Regions from separate parts of the Shewanella sp. BC20 genome, predicted to be linked through region 1. Evidence: predicted binding sites of a transcription regulator. Region 1 holds the regulator's gene; each other region holds the start of a gene.
What was found. The regulator sigma-54, encoded in region 1, starts transcription at its own class of promoters, with help from an activator protein. The targets are predictions, from matches to a motif close to GTTGGCACGNNNNTNGNNT.
Positions count from the first base shown of each region.

Region 2: flgF (flagellar basal-body rod protein FlgF) is a predicted target of sigma-54. The motif match lies at 1,565-1,583, and genes of this name have one in related genera.
Region 3: CBX96_RS12295 (TorF family putative porin) is a predicted target of sigma-54. The motif match lies at 1,529-1,547, and genes of this name have one in related genera.
Region 4: CBX96_RS00825 (BON domain-containing protein) is a predicted target of sigma-54. The motif match lies at 1,132-1,150, and genes of this name have one in related genera.

Region 1 is NZ_NHRI01000015.1:74,012-77,152, reverse strand. It holds gene rapZ (RNase adapter RapZ) at 1-434, opposite strand, end outside; gene ptsN (PTS IIA-like nitrogen regulatory protein PtsN) at 431-874, opposite strand; gene hpf (ribosome hibernation promoting factor) at 877-1,164, opposite strand; gene CBX96_RS15595 (RNA polymerase factor sigma-54) at 1,193-2,668, opposite strand; gene lptB (LPS export ABC transporter ATP-binding protein) at 2,773-3,141, opposite strand, start outside.
Region 2 is NZ_NHRI01000006.1:76,322-79,462, forward strand. It holds gene flgD (flagellar hook assembly protein FlgD) at 1-23, shown strand, start outside; gene flgE (flagellar hook protein FlgE) at 86-1,447, shown strand; gene flgF (flagellar basal-body rod protein FlgF) at 1,620-2,363, shown strand; gene flgG (flagellar basal-body rod protein FlgG) at 2,374-3,141, shown strand, end outside.
Region 3 is NZ_NHRI01000010.1:179,929-183,069, reverse strand. It holds gene CBX96_RS12310 (hypothetical protein) at 1-58, shown strand, start outside; gene CBX96_RS12305 (response regulator) at 133-930, shown strand; gene CBX96_RS12300 (HU family DNA-binding protein) at 1,077-1,349, shown strand; gene CBX96_RS12295 (TorF family putative porin) at 1,640-2,332, shown strand; gene rimK (30S ribosomal protein S6--L-glutamate ligase) at 2,376-3,141, opposite strand, start outside.
Region 4 is NZ_NHRI01000001.1:190,954-194,094, forward strand. It holds gene CBX96_RS00815 (sigma-54-dependent Fis family transcriptional regulator) at 1-182, opposite strand, end outside; gene CBX96_RS00820 (hypothetical protein) at 436-912, shown strand; gene CBX96_RS00825 (BON domain-containing protein) at 1,185-1,733, shown strand; gene CBX96_RS00830 (DUF3224 domain-containing protein) at 1,882-2,298, opposite strand; gene CBX96_RS00835 (hypothetical protein) at 2,423-3,141, opposite strand, start outside.

The DNA of each region.
Region 1 (3,141 bases):
CTGAGTTCATAGATATTCAGATTTGAGGTATCTATGTAGTGATCCATCTGCTGTGACAGGGGCTCGAGCAATTTGCCTTCAAGTTTGATGGCTTCTTGCAGTGATACTCGGCTCTTAGATAAGGGATGTAAGCGCCGAGTCTCGCTGTAGCGCTTTAGCAGTACTTTATCGCTGGAATTTAAGAAGAAGCTGGTAAGTTCAGTGCCCTCTGGCAGGCTTGCGAGCTGTTTGACGAGTACCTTGTCTTGCTCCGGCAGGTTACGCACGTCAACGCTGATGGCGACGAGATCGTTACTGCCCTTGAGCTGTTCGAGTAAGCTGCCAATCAGCGGCAACGGAAGATTATCGACACAATAATAGCCGAGATCTTCAAGCACTCTTAGTGCGACCGATTTGCCTGAGCCTGAGCGCCCTGACACTATGACCAGTTTCATCCAGTGATTACCTGATAGAGTTCCGTTTCATCATGCGTCTTGCGCAATTGCTTCAATATTTGTTTGTCGCTGAGCTTTTCAGCCATGCAGGACAAAGTGCTTAAGTGCTGTTGACATTGGTCAGCAGGCACCAGCAGCGCAAATAAAATGTCGACAGGTTGTTTATCGATAGCATCAAAGGCTATCGGCTCCTCACATTTCACCAATATGGCTATGGGTTGTGTTATATCGGTTAATCGACCATGTGGAATGGCGATGCCGTTACCTATACCTGTGCTCCCCATCTTTTCGCGCGCCACTAGGCTTTCGAAGATCTCTTGAGATGAGAGGGTGGGGTACTGGGCAGCGGCTAAGTCGCTGATAAGTTCCAGTACCTTTTTCTTACTGCCCGGAGTGGCGCAGGTCGTGCATTCCGGCCGCAGTATGGTACGAAGTTCCATTGCTAGTGTTTTGTTAACTTCTCTTTGTGTTTAATAACCTGACGATCAAGCTTGTCGATCAGGACGTCTATGGCAGCATACATATCTGCATGCTCTGAAGTCGCGAAGACTTCACCACCGGTGAGGTTGATTCTCGCTTCGGCAATTTGTTGCATTTTCTCAACATTGAGCACAACGTGCACATTATTGATCTGTTCGAAATGACGTTCAAGTTTTGAAAACTTTTCCTCAACATAAGCCCGTAACGATTCAGTAATCTCGATATGGTGTCCACTCAGGTTTATTTGCATATAAACGTCCTCCGATTTCCACTTTAGGCTATAAACTTTTACGCTGATTGGAAGGGGGAATAAGCATCGCTTCTCGGTACTTCGCAATGGTTCTGCGCGCAACGTTAATTCCCTGTTCTGCCAGAAGCTGTGCCATCTTGCTGTCGCTTAATGGTTTTTTCTGGTTTTCCGCTGCAACCAGTTTCTTAATGAAGGCTCTGATTGCCGTGGATGAGCACTCACCGCCATCATCAGTCCCGACGTGGCTTGAGAAGAAATATTTTAGTTCAAAAAGTCCCTTTGGGGTATGCATGTATTTTTGTGTGGTCACCCGTGAAATGGTGGACTCATGCATCTCTACCGCCTCGGCGATATCGTTCAGGACCATAGGTTTCATGGCTTCTTCACCGTATTCGAAGAAACCCTGTTGATATTGCACTATGCAGTTTGCCACCTTGAGCAGTGTTTCGTTACGGCTTTCAAGGCTTTTGATAAACCACTTGGCTTCTTGCAGATGCCCGCGGATAAATTGGCTATCGGCTTGGCTTTTAGTGCTGCGCGCCATGGCTGCATATTGCTGATTAACATTGATTTTTGGCATGCAATCTGGATTTAACTCGACCACCCAGCGACCGTTTTTCTTCGACACCGATACATCGGGGATGACATATTCTTCATCAACAGGGGTGATGAGCAAACCTGGGCGAGGGTTTAAGGTTTGGATCAGCGCTATGCTGTCCCTTAACTCGTCCTCTTTAAGTTTGGTCTTACGCATCAACAACCTAAAGTCGCGGGTAGCGATCAGATCTAAATGATCTTTGATCAACATTCGGGCGTTTTCGAGGTGTGGGGTATCCGGCGAAAAATGGGAGAGTTGGATAAGCAGACATTCGCTTAAATCCCTTGCGGCGACACCAACGGGATCGAAGTGTTGAATTCGCTTGAGTACGGCTTCGACTTCATCCAGTTCTATCTCAGGATTGCCCATGGCTTCGAGGATATCTTCAGTACTTTGAGTGAGATAACCTTGATCGTCGATGGCATCAATAATCGCGGTGGCAATGGCTAAATCGGTTTCAGAGAAGGGCGTGAGGTTTTTCTGCCATTCTAAATGTTCGTACAGGCCTTCACTAGTTTCCCCTTGGAAGGGCATGTCATCTTCACGGCTGGCACCAGAACCTGAGTTTGGCGAGGCGGTAAAGACTTCATCCCAAGTGGTGTCCATGGGCAGTTCTTCGGGCAGGGATTCTTTGGTCAACGACTCGGCAATGTCCACGGTGGAATTGTCTTGTTCCTGTGGCTGGGCCGTCGTTTCGCTAAAGTCGGTATCGGCGATATCTTGCTTACGTTCGGTAGGCGCGTCGAATTGCTCCTCTTCCAGCTCGAGAAGAGGATTAGAGTCTAAGGCTTGCTGGATCTCTTGCTGCAGTTCCAATGACGACAATTGCAACAGACGAATGGCCTGTTGGAGTTGTGGCGTCATGGTTAACTGTTGACCCAGTTTGAGCTGGAGTGACGCTTTCATGTTACCGCTGATCCCTACGTTATTATTTTGAATTTAGGCCGCTTGTATCATATTGATGGCGCTTATAAGCCAAAATTCAAGGCTAATTGGCTCTGTTTAAGTAACTATAGCCTGAATTGTTCACCTAAGTACACAGCCCTAACTTGCTGATTGTCTAAGATCTCTGCGGGAGTTCCTTCGGCAATCAGGTTTCCGTGACTGACAATGTAGGCATGTTCACAGACGTCTAAGGTCTCGCGCACATTGTGGTCTGTGATCAGTACCCCAAGGCCTCGGCTCTTGAGTTGTTCGATGATTTTCTTGATATCGATAACCGAAATCGGGTCGACACCGGCGAAGGGTTCATCGAGCAGAATAAACTTAGGATTGGCCGCTAAAGCGCGGGCAATTTCGACACGGCGACGTTCACCGCCCGATAACGACATGCCTTGGCTATCGCGAATATGGGTGATATGGAACTCTTCGAGCAGATG
Region 2 (3,141 bases), on a different contig from region 1:
TACTTGCGGTATCAGAAACCTAATTTGTCAGTATTGAGTTGGACTCGGGTCCTTAATTGAATTGAGTGAAATGTAGAGGTGAATTATGTCGTTTAACATTGCATTGAGTGGCATTTCTGCTGCACAGAAAGACTTAAACACTACCGCGAACAACATCGCGAATGCTAACACCATTGGCTTTAAAGAATCGCGTGCTGAATTTGCGGATGTTTACGCTAATTCAATTTTCTCTAACTCTAAAACCGCCGTCGGTGGTGGTGTGGCAACGAGCCAAGTGGCGCAGCAATTCCACCAAGGTAGTTTGCAGCTGACCAATAACTCCTTGGATTTAGCGATTAAAGGAGGTGGTTTCTTTGTAACCTCATCGGAAATAGGCACTTTAGACCATCAGTTTACCCGCGCAGGTGCATTCAAAGTCGATAAAAATAATTATATGGTTGATTCTGCAGGTAATTACCTGCAAACCTTCCCAGTTGATAAAGACGGTAACTCAACATCGGTCAGTTTAACGACGGCAAAACCTGTGCAAATTCCTGATACAGCCGGTAGTCCAGTTAAGACTGATAACATCACAATGCAGATGAACTTAAATTCTAAGCAAAGTGCTCTGGATCCTGCAGCTTTTGACCCGTTGGATTCCAAAACCTATAACAGTGTGACCTCTCTGACGATTTATGACTCCCTCGGTGAGCCACATATTATGACCACCTATTTCGTGAAGCCAACGAATGGCTCTTATAATGGTGAAAACAACTGGGTTGCCTACTACGCAATTGATGGTAAGCAAGTGGATGTGTCTGGCCCCGCAGGGACTTATCAAACGGATACCAATGGTGATGGTACGCCAGATACACCTGCAACAGCCCAAACCACAGGCGGTTGGAAAGGTTCGGTATTAAAATTTAACGAAGTGGGTGTTTATACTGGTAGCGACCCTGCTGTCATAGCTACAGAACCCTTAGGGGTTGCTGGTGCGGGCGTGTTAGGCCCTGGTGCCGATGGTACTCAAGCTGTAACTATTAAGTTCAATGCGCCAACTCAGTTTTCGGCTCCATTTGCGGCAACCGAATTAACGCAGGACGGTACGACTGTTGGGCGTTTAACCAACGTCGAAATCGGTGAAGATGGTTTGATCACCGCCAGCTACTCTAACGGTTCAACCGTGGCATTAGCTCGTGTTGCTTTAGTTCGTTTTGCCAACGAGCAAGGTTTAACTCAAGTGGGTAACACCTCATGGAAAGCCAGCCTTGAGTCGGGTCCAGCGCTCGCGGGTGAACCCAACAGTGGTACCTTCGGTAGCATCAGTTCTTCGGCATTAGAGCAGTCCAACATTGACTTAACGACTGAGCTGGTGGATTTGATTTCGGCGCAACGTAACTTCCAGGCTAACTCACGTACCCTCGAAGTGAACAACACTCTGCAACAAACTGTACTGCAAATTCGTTAAGCTGATTCACTCCTTCTCTAAGTGTTGCCGATGGCGGCAACACTTAGCCTCTTTTGGCGTTGTTGCCATTTCCTCATAATCTTCTCCCAATTTATCAGTAAATTAGCCACGATTTTTATTGGCATGATGCTTGCTTTGCTATTGTCAGGTTGAAAATTTGACGGAGCAGTCTGTGGACAAATTCCTCTACATATCCATGAGCGGAGCTAAGCAAAACATGAATGAGTTGGCATTGCGTGCCAACAACTTAGCTAACGCCAATACCGATGGATTTAAGTCGGACATGGCGCAAGCCAGATCGATGCAAGCCTTTGGTGAAGGATTGCCATCGAGGGTTTTTGCCATGGTGGAAACACCCTCCGCCAATTTTCAAGCTGGCCCCATCAAAACCACTGGGCGGGATCTTGACGTTGCCATTAAAGGTGATGGTTGGTTCGCTGTTCAGGCAAAGGATGGCAGTGAGGCCTATACCCGTTCAGGGAGTCTCAGTTTTGACTCGACAGGGCTATTGCATAACGACCGAGGTAATCCTGTGATGGGTGATGCGGGACCGATTGTGTTACCGCTGCCGATTGAAAAAGTCACCATCTCACAGGATGGCATTATCTCGGTACGTCCTCAGGGCGCGACAACGGAAGTGGTTGAAGAGGTAGGGCGATTAAAGCTGGTTAATCCTGGCAACGCACAAATGATGCGCGGTGAGGATGGACTGTTCCGTTTGGTATCGGGTAATCCGGCGCCAACCGATCCAAACGTGTTTGTTGAGAGTGGGGCTGTAGAGGGCAGTAACGTCAATCCAGTGGATGAGATGGTGTCCTTAATCGACCTACAGCGACAATTTGAATTGCAAGTGAAGATGATGAAAACCGCGGAAGAAAATGACCGCGCTTCATCTTCATTAATGCGGATTAGTTAGGAGATAAATTATGCATCCAGCGTTATGGATTAGTAAAACTGGCTTAGACGCACAGCAAACCGATATTGCGGTGATTTCAAACAACGTCGCGAACGCCAGCACCGTCGGCTACAAAAAGAGCCGCGCAGTCTTTGAAGACTTACTCTATCAAACCGTTAACCAAGCGGGGGGCATTAGTGCCTCAAACACTAAGTTACCCAATGGGTTAAATATTGGTGCGGGTACCAAAGTGGTGGCCACTCAAAAAATGTTTACCCAAGGCAATATGTTGACCACGGATAACTCACTCGATCTGATGATTGAAGGCCCTGGCTTTTTCGAAGTACAGCTACCCGATGGCACCACAGCCTATACCCGTAATGGTCAATTTACCTTAGATGATACTGGGCAAATTGTAACGCCAGGTTCGGGTTACGTACTGCAACCTGCAATCACGATTCCCGATGATGCGACCAGCATTACCGTGTCTGCCGAAGGGGAAGTCTCGGTGAAAACACCGGGCACGGCGGAAAACCAAGTCGTGGGGCAGCTCAGCATGTCCGATTTTATTAACCCATCGGGTTTAGATCCTATGGGACAAAACCTATACACCGAAACTGGTGCCAGTGGTACGCCTATCCAAGGCACTGCATCACTCGATGGTATGGGGGCGATTCGTCAAGGCGCGTTAGAAACTTCTAACGTAAACGTGACCGAAGAGCTGGTGAATCTTATTGAAAGTCAGCGGATCTACGAAATGAACTCTAAAGTGATTTCGGCGGTGGATCAGATGCTGGCG
Region 3 (3,141 bases), on a different contig from region 1:
TTGGGTAGCCTTTTCCCGCATCACCCATCATTATTTAACCGCAAAGGTAAAAGCGTAAGCTTGTTTATTGCTAAGCCCTTGTTTCTAGCCTAAGTTAACGGCTCCCTAAAAGACCTGATAAAGCCAGCCATTATGACTCATTTATCGCCTAGCGAACTCTCGATTCTCATTGTTGAGCCATCGGAAACCCAGCGCCGCATTATCATCAAGCGTTTACAGCAAGAAGGCATTATCAGCATTCAAAATGCCGCAAGTTTGACCCAAGCAAGGGAGTTGATTGCCCGCCACAAGCCGGATCTCATCGCCAGTGCCATGTATTTTGAAGATGGTACCGCGACCGAGTTTTTAAGCTACCTACGCACCAACAGTGAATACAAAGACATTCAATTTATGTTGGTTTCGAGCGAATGCCGCCGCGAGCAATTGGAGATTTTCCGTCAGTCTGGCGTGGTCGCGATTCTGCCAAAGCCCTTTAATGCCGAACACTTAGGCAAGGCGTTGAATGCAACTATCGATTTACTCAGCCATGATGAGCTCGACCTCAGCCACTTCGATGTGCATGACGTGCGTGTGCTCGTGGTTGATGACAGCCGCATGGCCCGCAATGTGATTAAACGTACCATTGGCAACCTTGGGATCAAGCAGATCACCGAAGCGGAAGACGGCGCTCAAGCCATTGAGTTAATGCGTAATAATATGTTTGACCTGATCATTACCGATTACAATATGCCCAGTGTCGATGGTCTGGCACTCACCCAATTTATCCGTAATGAAAGCCAGCAATCCCATGTGCCTATCCTCATGGTGTCTTCCGAGGCAAATGATGCTCACTTGAGCAATGTCTCTCAGGCGGGTGTCAATGCCCTGTGCGATAAACCCTTCGAACCCAAATTGGTGAAGCAGCTCTTATATCAACTGCTCGAAGAATAAAACCTAAGTCACGAATGGGGTAAATATTCTGCATTTTTGTTACTTATAGGACACAAGCCCGTAGCAAAGGGCTTTCCAATGCCCAAACCTTGTGGCATGTTAGGCACGCTGACTTAATAAATCTACGGAAAGAAGAGACAATAAAGATGAACAAAACTGAACTTATTGCCAAGATTGCAGAAAATGCCGATATCACTAAAGCTGAAGCAGCACGTGCATTGAAATCTTTCGAAGCAGCTATTACTGAATCAATGAAAAACGGTGACAAGATCTCTATCGTTGGATTTGGCTCTTTTGAAACCTCCACTCGCGCAGCTCGTACTGGCCGTAACCCACAGACAGGTAAAGAAATTCAGATCGCTGAAGCCACTGTGCCTAAGTTTAAAGCGGGTAAAACCTTGCGTGATAGTGTGAACTAATTCGCTCGACATTGATTATATAAAACGCCTCCTCTGTGAGGCGTTTTTTTTGCTCTCAAAAAAGCATGAAAGATGATTTTTTGCACAAACACAGTGCGTCAACCGCTCCATTTTTGAGCGTTTTAAAACATTTTATTAACACGCGTTGTGTAACCAATTGTTTTTAATGATGTTCAAATAATGGCATGTGATTAGCAATTCCCTTATCAGAAAAAACCATGATGCACCAATGTCACCCACTCTGTGGTGACATGAGTGAATCGATAAATAAGTCAATCGAGGGGATGAGAATGAGAAAATCACTGTACAGCGTTTTGGCATTATCGACGGGATTGTTATTAACGACCAACGCCTTTGCGGCGGTGTCCGGCAATATTGGCGGCACCTCAAACTATCTATGGCGCGGGGTCACTCAAACCAATGATGCGGTCGCTATTCAAGGAGGCATTGACTATAGCCATGACTCCGGATTCTATGCCGGCACTTGGGCCTCAAATGTCGACTTTGGCGACGATACCAGCTATGAGTTGGATCTCTACGCAGGCTACGGCGGCAACATCACCGAAGACCTCAGCTACGATATTGGCTACCTCTACTACGCTTACCCCGATGCCGAAGGCAGCATCGATTTTGGTGAACTGCACGGTGCCATCACCTGGAAATGGTTTGAACTCAGTTATTCCCACGTGATCAACGCCGGTGATGATGTCGCGGCTGAGCCATTAGATAACAAAGATATGAGTTATCTTGCGGCCACTGCGTCTTTCCCACTGACGGATAAACTGAGCCTGTCATTGCACTACGGCTATTCCAGTGGCGATGTGGTTGAATCTTGGTTCGATGAGGATAACTACGCAGATTACAACGTCACACTCAGTGCCGATACCAGCATGGGCACAGTCTCATTTATGGTGTCGGATACCGATCTGCAGGGTGATGACGCCAAGGTTGTTTTAGGTTATTCCTACGGATTTGATTTATAAAATTAAACGCTAAAAAAACGCCGCGATTATCGCGGCGTTTTTGTTAGGCTATCACGGCGCGATTCGATTTACGCGCTAATACCATCTTCTCAATATATTCCACGATAGGCTCAGTCACCGAAATCCCCGTGGTCTGCTCGATGCCTTCAATACCGGGCGCCGAGTTCACCTCTAGGATCAAGGGGCCGCGATTCGAACGTAAAATATCAACCCCCGCCACCACTAATCCCATGGCTTTCACAGCGGCAACCGCCATCTTGCGCTCTTCGGGCGTAATTTTTACTTTCTCGCCGCAGCCGCCTAAGTGCAGGTTAGAGCGAAAATCCCCTTCGGGCCCTTGGCGCTTCATCGAAGCCACCACTTTATCGCCGACCACAAAACAGCGAATATCGCTGCCGTTGGACTCCTGAATATATTCCTGCACCATAATATTGGCTTTCAGCCCTAAAAAGGCTTCAATCACGCTCTCGGCGGCGGTTTTAGTTTCGGCTAACACCACGCCAATCCCTTGGGTGCCTTCCAACAACTTAATCACTAAAGGGGCACCGCCCACCATGTTAATCAAGTCGGGAATATCATTGGGTTTATTGGCAAATCCCGTCACTGGCATGCCGATACCTTTGCGGGAAAGCAATTGCAGCGCGCGTAACTTGTCCCGTGAACGTGCGATTGAAATCGAGTCGTTGGCGGCAAATACGCCCATCATTTCAAACTGGCGCACAACGGCACAGCCGTAAAAGGTCACACTGGCGTGGATCCGCGGAATAATGGCATCGAATCCCGTTAACTCTTGGCCTTGATAATGAATG
Region 4 (3,141 bases), on a different contig from region 1:
TCACGGCTTAGACGGGGCAGCTCAATGATCGCCACATCGATACGATTTGCCTCCAGCTGACTAATCCAAGATACATCATCGGTACTGCGTAGCTTGTTGTAGGTCTGCGCGCCCTCGAGCTGTACTAATGCCTGCTCGGTCTCGAAGTCCTGTAGATGATAGAAAAGCGTTGGTCGGATCATCTTGTGCCACTCCCTGTGAATGAAGCACCACTGTATGCCAGCCGTGAAATTTTAACAATCTCAACGGTAAGAGTTGCCGATAATAAGCGAGGCACTGGCGACAATGGATAAATATCATCAGTTAAATCAAGACATTAACTTATCATTAAAAAGTGAACGAAATATGCATAGAAGCTGAATGAAACTGAAATTTCCATAAAATGTTGGGCAATCCGTGTCGGCGGAGCAGCCCAAACTACCACAGGAGGTCGTTATGAAGTCTAATGTTGCGCAACATCAGACCGAGTTGAGCGCCGATATTAAGCTGGTTAATGAGTTAATCGAGCTGACCCAAACCGGCGTGGATTTTTATACTCGGGCCAATACCACTGTCGATGACTACAGCCTAAAACGCATTTTTATTGCCCAAATCAAGACGTATCAAGGGATGCTGGCGCGATTTAAGCAATTGCTCACCCAAACATTACAACAAATGGGCCCGCACATAGGCCCGCACTCAGTGCCGTCGTCGCAGACTCGGCCCTATGCCGATGTCGATGCTTTACTTATTAAACAGCAACTCGCCGATGCCCTCGCCGTGCTCTGCGAGCTTGAGCGTCAGCGCCTTAATCACCTCAAACAGCTAATTAAAAAGGCCAATCACCCAAGGTTAATCAGCCAACTGGCCGAGGATATTGCCTGGCTACAAATCCATCTAGATACCTTACACCTGCGTAGCCAAGCCCTGTAAGGCGGCAATGCCATCCAATAACGCGGCCAACTGAGCCGCGTTTTTGTTGCCTGCGATCTATTTGAGCTTAACGCCTATCCCATTTAAGCCAAAAAGCTTAATTACCCTCGGTAATATTTACATTTTGTCGGTAAAAAGCGCCGATTTGCCGATTAAGCCAAACATCTAAAACTGGTAACCCTTCCAATTAATCACATTAAAAATCAGTAGGATAAAAACATTGGCACGATTCACGCTTTAGTATCTTCGAGATAACAACGGAGGATATCATTATGAAAAACACGACAACTTTAGCCTTAACCACCTTACTTGTCGGTTCTATCAGTTTAAATGTGGCCGCCGCACAGGATTGGAAAGACGATGCCAAAGATGCTTGGCTAGATGGCAAGGCCGAAACGACTTTGTTGCTCAATACTAACCTCAACTCCTTTGACATTATGACCGACGTGAAAAACGGCCATGTCACCTTAACCGGTCAAGTGGAGAGCAGTGTCGATAAGGCGCTCGCCGCTGAGCTCATCAAAAGCTTAGATGGTGTAAAAGGAGTCGATAACAAGTTAACCGTGATGAAAGAAGACGAAGGCACCAATGAGGTGGTGAAGACCTTAACCGACTCTAAGGTCGCAACGGTCGTAAAAACCCGTCTGTTGTTCTCGACCGACGTATCGGGCACCCAAATTAACGTCGATGTTGCCGATGGCGTAGTGACCTTACAGGGTGAAGTGGTTAGCGATGCCGAGCGTCAATTAGCCCTGACCATTGCTAAAAATACCGATGATGTGAAAAAGGTCATCGATAAAATCAAAGTCAAAACCTCATAATGGTCCTGACATTCCGCCCTTGCTAATTCAGCTCTTGATAACTCAGCTGTTGGTAACTCAGCTGTTGGTATTAGTCACTCGGGCAAAAACCACAAAACCAGCTTCGGCTGGTTTTGTTTTATCGGCGCGATGTTATATTCATCATGCCTTAGGCTTCGGCTTCCTGTTCGAGGCAGAAGCTAAATTCATAAAAATGTTGGCCATTTTCGATGCTTATCGCCATAGTGCCATATAACCCAACGAGTTCACCTGCGCCAGAATGGGGGACAACCTCAAGGTGTAAACGGTTTTGCCCATCGGTCATAATGCCAAAATGTTGCAGCACAAAACTGCCCTGTCTACCGCACAGTTTACCTACGACTTGCTCTATCGCCACGTAACCTGCCGAGCCTTTTACCGCCGTCATGGCACTGAGCATTTCGCCTTGGCTGCGGGCTTCAAGCTCACCATAAAAGCTTTTATCTAAGGTCATTCTGCCCAAGTTCATGCCGCCCACACCTGTGGCATAGGCACTCTCGGGATTGAGCTTAACATCAAATTTGCCCGTGACTTTGGTCATTTCCATGACTCGCTCCTTGTTTTAATTTTATGCTTTATGCCAAAACCTTAGCTTTCCCAGCCGCTAGGTGAAATAAATACCTCAGCCGTAGCTGAGGTAAAATTAACTTAGCATAAGCCCAGATATAAACCTAATGCAGTGCTTTGATTTCCGATTCACTCACACCGACCTCAAGGGTTTTCGCCACCTTAGGCTCCTCTGCCATAGGTTGGCCTGCCGCCCTGTCGCGGTAGGTAATGGCGACTTTATATGGCGCCTCAAAGGGATACACGGGCTCGATATTATCGACTTCGATACGATCGCCAATAAACACACTGCCTAAGTGCACTAATCGATTTTGAGCATAATCTAAGCTAAACAAGCCAAGGTACCAAAATACCCCCGAACCTTGGTTCGTGACGATATAAGGCGCCACAAAGGGCATGGTTTGCTGCTTAGGATCGTCCTGTAATGGCGCATCACTTTGGGTATCAGGCTCTAATGCTGGGTCAAAATTAAGCGGCGTAATCCGCATATAATCCAGCAATACCCGCCCCTTTTCATTACCTTGTTGATAATCCCCCAGCGCAAATTCCGTTTGCTTGATCTTAATAAAGTGCGTCAATACCACTGGCAGTTGGCTATCGGGCAGCTTTACTTCAAAGGGATTGGCCGTATTCAAACTAAAGAGTTTCAGCATCACCTCGGAGGCATTCGCCACCGGTTTGACCTCACTTGGCACCACAGATTCGATGGCATCTTCGCTGGAAGATAATGCCGCCTCTTTGGCTTTTGCCTTTGCATCGGCCTGTGCCATGGCCTCATCGTATTGCAGCACTTGGCCATCTTCCATGACCATGTAGATATCAT